DNA from 2 places in the Paenibacillus sp. FSL R5-0378 genome. Region 2 is predicted to be linked to the other one. Evidence: predicted binding sites of a transcription regulator. Region 2 holds the regulator's gene; the other holds the start of a gene.
What was found. Region 2 encodes NrdR, which represses ribonucleotide reductase genes. Its sites were predicted from a motif close to AACACNATATATNGTGTT; they were not measured.
Positions count from the first base shown of each region.

Region 1: nrdI (class Ib ribonucleoside-diphosphate reductase assembly flavoprotein NrdI) is a predicted target of NrdR. The motif match lies at 1,412-1,429, and genes of this name have one in related genera.

Region 1 covers NZ_JBBPAY010000001.1:697,450-702,512, forward strand. Annotated here, with positions in the region: tRNA gene MKY74_RS02995 (tRNA-Arg) at 203-277, shown strand; gene clpP (ATP-dependent Clp endopeptidase proteolytic subunit ClpP) at 486-1,082, shown strand; gene nrdI (class Ib ribonucleoside-diphosphate reductase assembly flavoprotein NrdI) at 1,509-1,868, shown strand; gene nrdE (class 1b ribonucleoside-diphosphate reductase subunit alpha) at 1,855-3,939, shown strand; gene nrdF (class 1b ribonucleoside-diphosphate reductase subunit beta) at 4,018-4,974, shown strand.
Region 2 covers NZ_JBBPAY010000001.1:2,327,552-2,332,614, forward strand. Annotated here, with positions in the region: gene MKY74_RS10945 (lytic transglycosylase domain-containing protein) at 1-488, shown strand, start outside; gene MKY74_RS10950 (alpha/beta-type small acid-soluble spore protein) at 580-798, opposite strand; gene nrdR (transcriptional regulator NrdR) at 1,013-1,480, shown strand; tRNA gene MKY74_RS10960 (tRNA-Ala) at 1,705-1,777, shown strand; gene MKY74_RS10965 (AraC family transcriptional regulator) at 1,829-2,707, opposite strand; gene MKY74_RS10970 (Gfo/Idh/MocA family protein) at 2,873-4,057, shown strand; gene MKY74_RS10975 (Gfo/Idh/MocA family protein) at 4,106-5,063, shown strand, end outside.

The DNA.
Region 1 (5,063 bases), 1.6 Mb from region 2:
TGGCCCTAAAATGTCCCGGGTCAACGTTTTAAGTCCCACCACTATTCTACTCAATAATGGCGCTGGTTGCAAGTAGTCCACTGACTATAATTCACATCACCCTTTCCTCCTATACAGCATTTTCCTGATTCAAAAAAATTAATAACTTAACCCTTGCATTTTGAGGCAAGCTATCATATAATAACTCTTGCTATTGAATTTTGCGCCCGTGGTCCAATGGATATGACGTAGGCCTCCGAAGCCTGAGATCGAGGTTCAATTCCTCGCGGGCGCGCCATTTTTCTTCAATAGAAGAGAACGCAGAACGGTAACCGTTCTACGTTATGTTTTTAACCAAACGTACCACAGCCAATCAGATGGCTATTTTTTTTACCTTGAGTTTGACTTTCTTTGACTTTTTGTTTGAAATTGTTTATCATGTGGTTAATACGGTAACAGTATGTATAGAATGACCTATTTTGAGCCAATTAAGGGAGGTTTTCCACGTGAGTTATATTCCTATGGTCGTCGAACAAAGCAACCGCGGTGAACGGGCTTACGACATCTATTCCCGTTTGCTGAAAGACCGCATCATTTTCCTGGGCACCGAAGTCAATGACGTGGTCGCCAATTCTATCATCGCCCAGCTGCTGTTCCTCGCAGCCGAAGATCCGGAGAAAGACATCCATTTGTACATTAACAGCCCCGGCGGATCCATTACGGCCGGTATGGCGATTTTCGATACCATGCAGTTCATCAAACCGGACGTATCTACTATCTGCGTAGGCTTGGCCGCTTCCATGGGCGCGTTCCTGCTGAACGCCGGCGCCAAGGGCAAACGCTTCGGCCTGCCGAACAGTGAGATCATGATCCACCAGCCGCTCGGGGGTGCGCAAGGCCAGGCTACGGATATCGAAATCCGCGCCCGCCGCATTCTGAAAATGCGCGACACCTTGAACCGCATCCTGTCCGAACGTACCGGACAGCCGCTGGAGCGCATCGAGAAAGACACCGACCGTGACTACTTCATGAGCGCAGCTGAAGCGCAGGAATACGGACTGATCGATAAAGTTCTGGAAAGCACTCCAATCCAAGGCGTGTAAATATTCGCGGCTTTGGAACCGAAGAAAAACAGGGAATCTCCCCGAATCGATCCGCTTACGGATCGCCGGGAGGCTCCCTGTTTTTTTGTTTTTCAAGGCGTCAAGCAGGCTGCAAGCGCACCCATGAACATGATTCTCATAGGCTTGACCACATCAATATATTGATGCATTATTCTTACTACATGCCAAATATCATCTACATATTGATTTCCATCGGCATAGTATATATAACATATTTTCCCTCTATCCCAGTCTATTCAGTGTAGTTCTAGGATTAAGGGGTTTCATTTTCAGCGAAGCTGAACCATTCTGTGATCACAAGAATAACGACCACGATATGTGGTGTGGTTATCTACAATGACGTCAATAGACGTTTTTTTTGCGCCCGTGACCACGGCAGAGAACATTATTCAGGAGTGAAGGATCATGCTGATCGTCTATGATTCCAAGACCGGCAATGTCAGACGCTTTGTCAACAAGCTGAACATGAGAGCCATTCCGATCGAAGAGCAGGAGCAGGTGAATGAGCCTTACGTGCTCGTAACGTATACAACAGGTTTTGGGCAGGTGCCCGAGAAAGTGTCCAACTTCCTGTCGAAGAACAACCGCATGCTTCGCGGCGTGTCGGCCAGCGGCAACCGGAACTGGGGGCCTCGTTTCGCCAAGAGCGCGGATACGATATCGGAGATGTACCATGTGCCGGTCATCACCAAGTTTGAGCTTTCGGGAACGATGCGGGATACAGAGATTTTCAAAGAGAGGGTGCGGAGCATTGAAGCATATTGAACTCAACAACGAAATTATGCAGCGCGGATTGGACGGTTACTTTCAATTGGAAAAGGACCGGGAGGCGGTTGCCGCCTTTATGGAGGAAGTGGAGCGCGATACGATGAAGTTCGGCTCCCTGCGCGAGAAGCTGGATTACCTGATCAGCAACGACTACTATGAGAACGTGTTTGAGCATTATACCTACGACGAAGTCGAGTCCGTGTTCAACCTGACGGGGAGCAGCGACTTCCAATTCCAGTCCTACATGGCGATCTCGAAGTTCTACAAGGACTATGCGATGAGAACTAACGACAAGAAGCAGTACCTGGAGCAGTATCCGGACCGCGTCGCCATCGTGGCGCTGTACTTGGGCGAAGGGAATATCGGTAAAGCGCTCCGTATCGCCGAAGCGATGATCGAGCAGCGGCTGCAGCCAGCGACCCCGACCTTCCTCAACGCCGGCAAAAGCCGCCGCGGTGAGCTGGTCTCCTGCTTCCTGCTGGAAATGGACGATTCGCTCAATTCGATCAACTACGTGCTCGGCACCTGTATGCAGCTGTCCAAAATCGGCGGCGGCGTTGCCGTCAATTTGTCCAAGCTGCGTGGGCGCGGCGAACCGATCAAAGGCGTGGCCGGAGCGGCCAAAGGCATCATGCCGGTGCTGAAGCTGATGGAGGACGCGTTCTCCTATGCCGACCAAATGGGCCAGCGTAAAGGCTCGGGTGCCGGATACTATAACATTTTCGGCTGGGATGTCATCGAGTTCCTTGATTCGAAGAAAATCAACGCCGACGAGAAGCTGCGCATCAAGACGCTGTCGATCGGGCTGATTGTGCCGAATAAATTTTACGAGCTCGCCGCCCAAAACAAGCCGCTTGTGGTCTTTGGCCCTTACTCGGTGTACAAAGCCTACGGCAAGCATCTGGACGACCTGGACATGGACGAAATGTACGACGAGCTGCTCGCCAATGACCAGGTAACGAAAAAAACCGTCATGAGCGCCCGTGACATGCTGACGAAAATCGCTTCGATCCAGCTCGAGTCCGGTTATCCGTACATCGTGAACAAATCGAACGCCAACAAGGTGCATGCGCTGAAGGATGTCGGCCAGATCAAAATGTCCAACCTGTGCACGGAAATTTTCCAGCTGCAGGAGACTTCGGAAATCAACGACTACGGTGTCGCTGATGTAATTCGCCGGGACATCAGCTGCAACCTGGCCTCGCTGAACATCGTGAACGTAATGGAGCAGGGAAAAATCAAAGAATCGGTCCGTGTCGGCATCGAGGCCCTTACCGTCGTCAGCGATCACTCCCGCGTGGAGAACGCGCCGGGCGTGAGCCTCGCCAACAAGGAGCTGCACTCCGTCGGCCTTGGAGCCATGAACCTGAACGGTTACCTGGCCAAGAACAAAATCGCATACGAGAGCGCGGAAGCGCGCGAGTTTGCGAGCACCTTTTTCATGATGATGAACTACTACTCGCTGGAGCAAAGCATGGAAATCGCGCGCGATCGCGGCGAAACGTTCCGGGATTTCGACAAGTCCGAGTACGCGAAGGGTACCTATTTTGACCGCTACCTCGAAAAGGACTTCCGGCCGCAATCGGAACGTGTGAAGCAGCTGTTTGAAGGCATCGAGATCCCGTCCCCTGAGGACTGGGCGCAGCTCAAGGCGCTTGTGCAGAAGCACGGACTGTACCATGCCTACCGTCTGGCGATCGCGCCGACGCAGAGCATCTCGTACATCCAGAACGCGACGTCCAGCGTCATGCCAATCGTCGAGCATATCGAAACGCGTACCTACGCGAACTCGACGACATATTACCCGATGCCGTTCCTCAGCGCGGAAACGCAGTGGTATTATAAATCGGCCTACAATATCGACCAGTTCCGCCTGATCGACATGATCGCGGAAATCCAGCAGCATGTGGACCAAGGCATTTCCACCGTGCTGCACGTCAACAGCACCGTATCGACCCGGGAATTGTCCCGTTTCTATATTTACGCCGCCCAGAAAGGGCTGAAATCGCTGTACTACACCCGGACGAAAAAATTGTCCATCGAAGAGTGCACCAGCTGCGCTGTCTAAATTCGAATATTACGCAAGGCGACGGCGGGGGCTTGAACAGCCCCTGTCGCCTTCTTCTATAAAAGGAGCAATGGTCTGATGAAAGCAGTAAACTGGAACCGGCCCGATGACGATTTTACGCTCATGTTCTGGCAGCAGAACATCATGCAGTTTTGGACCGACGACGAAATCCCTTTGTCCGACGATAAAATGGACTGGATCAAAATGACCGACGAGGAGCGCACCGCCTACAAGCATGTTCTTGGCGGACTGACGCTGCTGGATACGCTGCAGGGCGGCGTCGGCATGCCGAAAATTTTGGAGCATGTGGAAGGCCTGCAGCGCAAAGCCGTGCTCGGCTTCATGTCGATGATGGAGCAAATCCACGCCAAATCGTACAGCAGCATTTTCACCACGCTCGCCTCGACGGAGGAGATCGACGCCATTTTCCGCTGGGTGGAGGACAACGAGCAGCTGCAGTTCAAAGCGAAGAGCATCGAATCCTGGTACGCGAACATTCAATCCAAGCGCGATCTCTACAAGGCGATGGCCGCCTCCGTCTTCCTGGAAAGCTATCTGTTCTACAGCGGCTTCTTCTATCCGCTTTACCTGGCCGGCCAGGGCAAAATGACCAGCAGCGGCGAAATCATCGACCTGATCATCCGCGACGAGAGCATTCACGGCCTGTACGTCGGCACGCTGGCCCAGGAGCTGTTCCAGGAGTTCTCTTTCGAAGAGCAGGAGGAGCTGCGCCGGGAGCTGTACGAGCTGCTTGAGACGCTGTATCAGAACGAGGTGAAATATACGGATGACCTGTACAGCCCGATCGGACTGCAGGAGGAAGTGAAAACTTATGTCCGCTATAACGCCAACAAAGCGCTGATGAATCTCGGCTTCGAGCCGCATTTCCCGGAAGAGCCGATCAACCCGATCGTCTTCAATGGCATCAGCACCCACACCAAGCAGCATGATTTCTTCTCGAAAAAAGGCAACGGCTACGTCCGCGCGATCAACATCGAGCCGCTGTCCGACGACGACTTCGTGTTTGACGTATAAGTTCAGGCAAGTAACAGAAGGAGCTCCGCTCCATAACAAAATCCCCTTTGAGCAGGCAAGTGCAGGAAAGCCCACTGCCGTTTGCTCAG
Region 2 (5,063 bases):
ACTGGATGTCGTGGTTTTACCCGATTCATTATAAAGAGAACATTCGCGAGCAGGCTGAGCGTTATGACGTCGACCCGTTTCTGGTGGCTTCAATTATCCGGGTGGAATCCAATTACAAGCTGGGCAAGGAGTCCAAGAAGGGGGCTCTCGGCCTGATGCAGTTAATGCCGGATACGGCCAATTGGGCGATGGAAAAGGCCAAGCTTCCGGAGGTGACGCTGGACCATATTAAGCATGAGCCGGAGGCCAGCATCGAAATCGGCACCTGGTATCTCAAAACGCTGTCGGAGCAGTTTAAAGGAAACCGGATTGCCGTGATCGCCGCATACAACGCGGGGCCTGGTAAAGTGGACGGTTGGCTGAAAAGGGGCGTATGGGACGGGACCTACGACTCGGTCAAAAATATTCCCATCGGGGAAACCCGGCACTACGTCCAGCGGGTCATTTATTACTACAATCAGTACACGCGGATATACAGCGAGTTTTAAAGGGAGTACTGTTCTGTCGCTAAACATAACAAAAGAAGCATTGGAGAAGCTAGGTTAGCGTCTCCAACACTTCTTCGGGTATCAAACCGAATTAGAATTGACCAGCCAGTTGTTGTTCAGCCAGGGTCACCAAACGTTTAGTGATAAGTCCCCCGATCGAACCGTTCTCATATGCAGTCATGTTGCCTTGGTATCCGTCTTGTGGGATGCTGATACCCAGTTCTTGAGCGACTTCATATTTCAATTGGTTCAGGGCTGCGGTAGCTTTAGGTACTACCAGGTTGTTGGAGCTGTTGTTGTTGGAAGCCATTGTTGTTCACCTCCTCGCTGTTTGTAAATGTATTATGTCTCGAAGCTCAAAAGTTCATTACTCTTTTTGAAAAGTTTTTGTTGGAAATTTAATACATTTCGGTGAGGCGGCAAGTTAATCCCTGACGGGATAAGGGTTCGCGGTATTCGGACCCTGTGAATGTTCGTGATTTTGTTCTATATACACCGTGATTTGCAAAGGAAGGGAGTTTACCATGAAATGTCCGTACTGTGATTATGCCGGCACGAAAGTGCTGGACTCACGGCCCGCTAACGAAAATAAATCGATCCGCCGCAGGCGTGAGTGCGAGAAGTGCAGCCGGCGCTTTACCACGTTTGAGATGGTGGAGGAAACGCCGCTGATGGTCATCAAGAAGGATGGAAGCCGGGAAGAGTTCAGCCGGGATAAAATCCTCCGCGGCCTGATTCGTGCCTGCGAGAAGCGCCCGGTATCCGTGGAGCAGCTCGACATGATCGTCTCCGAGGTGGAGAAATCACTGCGCAACACCGCCGTGGCGGAGGTGGAGAGCCGGCAGATCGGCGAGCTGGTGATGGAGCAGCTGTATCCCGTGGATGAGGTGGCTTATGTCCGCTTTGCGTCGGTTTACCGCCAATTTAAAGATATCAACATGTTCATGAAAGAGCTGAAGGGGCTGCTGTCCAAAAATACGGTGGAAGACTAACCGTAAGGGAGCATGCTGCTTTGCCGGTCCGGCAACCATCTTAAAGAGCAAAAGGGCCTTCCAGGGCCTCTTTTGCTTTTGGCGGTGGTCATGTCATGAGAGCATAAGGCTGAACACTTGCATGAGCTCCAAAATCTTTTTTGATTTTTTTTGTTGACACATGCATAAATCTTTGATAAATTATAAGAGTCGCTGATACATAATAAATCAGTAGAAAATGATAAGGGGCCTTAGCTCAGCTGGGAGAGCGCATCGCTGGCAGCGATGAGGTCAGGGGTTCGATCCCCCTAGGCTCCATAGAAGAAAACCCTTGGGAATCAAGGGTTTTTTTGTTTGTTTTTTTTAATTTTAAGCCCTGGCCCACTTCTTCCGATACTGATGTGGCGTAATACCCATGCGCTGTTTGAACAATTTACAAAAATAAGAGCTGTTCGCTAAACCAATCTCCTCAGCAATGAGCGAGATTGGTTTTTTCGTGGTCGTTAACAGCAGAACGGATTGATGGACCCGGCGGGCCATGATGTACTCGGAGATGCTGATGCCTGTCGCCTCTTTGAAGAGATGCGATACATGATAGGGAGATAAATGCAGCGACTTGGCCATGTCGTCCAGCCGAAACGGTAACGTATAGTTGGCCTCGATCCATGTCAATATGTGCTCCACCTGATGATTTTGGCGAAGGGCCGGTTTCGGCAGCCCGGCTTCCGTCCGCTGATCCCATACGTGTTGGATCGAACGGTACAGCATGACGAGAAATAAAGAAAATTCCTCATATCTTTCCGCCTCTGAAAGCGCGGGTAATTGATTATCCAAGCTTTTGTAGACAGCGTCCAGGATGTGGAGCTCATCCCCGGTGTCATACAAGCACGGAACTGAGAGTTCCCCTAAATACAAGAATCGATAAAAGGTATGAAGCGAAGGCCATTTTTCAAAATAAGACTCAAACATCGTCGGTTCAAAGGTCACGAGAGAGCGTTCGAAGCATTGGCCTTCGTCGTATTCGAGCTTGAGATGATGAAGCTGATAAGGCTGAAAAATGCAGAGCATGCCCGGTTTGATGTCGTAGCGGTTGTTATTGACGATCATCGTCCCTTTCCCTTGATGGATCAACAATATTTCCACCCCGAGATGGGAGTGGAAGGTTTCCTTATGCTCATCGTTGACGCTTTTTCGTTTATAGGCAAAATGCAGGGGCACCTCGCTATAGTTACCCGCTACAAAAGACATGGCCGCTGCCTCCTTCTTCCCCCGTATGTACTCGCTTTCGAATGTATTCTATCGCAGAACCGCAATCTAGTGTTATTTTTTCCCCCACAGCGAAGCACAATGTTCTCGCAGCTTCAGTTAATATCCTTATATGCCAATGAGTGAAGTTCATGGGAGGTTAAAGGGATGATTAAGGTTGCGATTATAGGGACCGGGGCGATTTCGTCCGCTCATATCGAAGGTTATCTGGAGTTGAAGGACCGCTGCCAAATTGTTGCGTTATGTGATCTTTATCCCGAGAAGGCTGAAGCCAAGCGGGAGCAATACGGTTTGGCCGCTGTCATCGTTAAGGATTACAAGGAACTGCTTGATCAGGAGATCGACCTGGTTTCCGTTTGTCTGCCTCCGTTTGTTCATGCGCCCGTTACTATTGATTTTCTGAATGCAGGCAGTCATGTGATCGTGGAAAAACCGATGGCTTCCTCTCTTGAAGAATGCGACGCCATGATCAAAGCTGCGGAACAAAACGGGAAAGTATTGTCCGTCATTGCCCAAAATCGCTTCAGAAATCCGATTATGAAGCTGAAGCACGTTGTGGACAGCGGACTGGCCGGCAGAATTCTTCATGCCCAGGTGGATTCGTTCTGGTGGCGGGGCCATTGCTATTACGATTTATGGTGGCGCGGCACGTGGGAGAAGGAGGGAGGCGGTCCGACGCTGAACCATGCGGTTCATCATATTGACGCCTTGCTCTGGATGCTGGGTCAGCCCAGCGAGCTTCAGGCTTATATGAGCAACGTCGCGCATGACAATGCGGAAGTGGAGGATCTGTCCATCGCGATTTTAAAATATCCGAACGGCAGCTTAGGGCAAATTACAAGCTCCGTCGTTCATCATGGTGAAGAACAGCAGTTTATTTTCCAGGGTGAGCATGCCCGGATCTCGGCGCCGTGGCGGGTCACGGCTTCCAGGTCACTGCCGAACGGCTTCCCGGAGAGGGAACCCTCTCTCGAGGAGAAAATCCAGCAATATTACAGCGAGCTGCCGGATCTGCCATACGAAGGCCATACGGCGCAGATCGACAATGTGCTGAATGCCATCGAGACGGGGGCGCCGGTCATGATTGACGGAATCAGCGGGCGGAATACGTTGGAACTCATTATGAGCATTTACAAGTCCGCAAGCACCGGAGAAAAGGTCAAACTTCCCTTGCAGCAGGACGATCCTTTTTACACGCGGGAGGGCCTGATGAAGAATGCACCACATTTTTACGAAAAGGGCAGCAGCGTTGAAAATTTTGCGGATTTGAAAATAACAACAGGGAGCCGTTACGGCAGCGTAACGAATAGACAAACGTCAGGCGAACAGTAAATCCCGATCATCGGGATGGACAACCTTAACGTGAAAGGGATGAAGGAGATGCAGAAGAACGACGGAATGAATTATGCCCCGAAAGGAAAACCGAATCCAGTAGTCGGGCCGGGTGAGTTTGTGATCGCCGCGGTGGCGCTCGATCATGGGCACATCTATGGAATGGTCAACGGACTGATCGAGGCAGGCGCTACATTAAAGTGGGTTTATGACCGTGACCGGGCCAAAGCGGAAGCATTCGCACGAACCTATCCCCAAGTAACGATTGCAGCCTCCGAGGAAGAGATTCTGGCAGATCCGCAGGTTCAGCTTGTTGCGGGAGCAGCTGTTACTTCGGAGCGCTGTGCGCTGGGGCTTCGGGTGATGGACGCAGGCAAAGATTATTTTACGGATAAAGCCCCCTTTACAACGCTTGAGCAGCTGGAGTCGGCCCGCGCCAAAGTGCGTGAAACCCGAAGAAAGTATATGGTTTATTACAGCGAAAGGCTGCATGTCGAATCGGCGGTTTATGCCGGGCAGCTCATTGAGCAGGGCGCGATCGGGCGGGTGCTGCAGGTGACGGGATTCGGACCGCATCGGTTAAACGCTACGTCCCGGCCGGAGTGGTTTTTTCAAAAGAAGCAATACGGAGGAATTCTATGCGATATTGGCAGCCACCAGGTCGAGCAGTTTCTTTTTTATGCGGGTTGTAAACAAGCGGAGGTTCTGCATAGTAAAGTGGCAAACTACAGCAACCCTGAATATCCGGAGCTTGAGGATTTTGGCGATGCCACCCTGCTAGGGGACAACGGGGCCACGCAATATTTCCGGGTGGACTGGTTTACGCCGGACGGCTTAGGTTCATGGGGAGACGGACGCACCCTGATATTGGGAACCGCAGGTTATATTGAGCTGAGAAAATATATCGATATCGCCCGCGACCGGACCGGCAATCATGTCTACCTGGTCAATCAGGAAGGTGAATATCATTTTCATGTTGACGGACAGGTTGGATATCCGTTCTTTG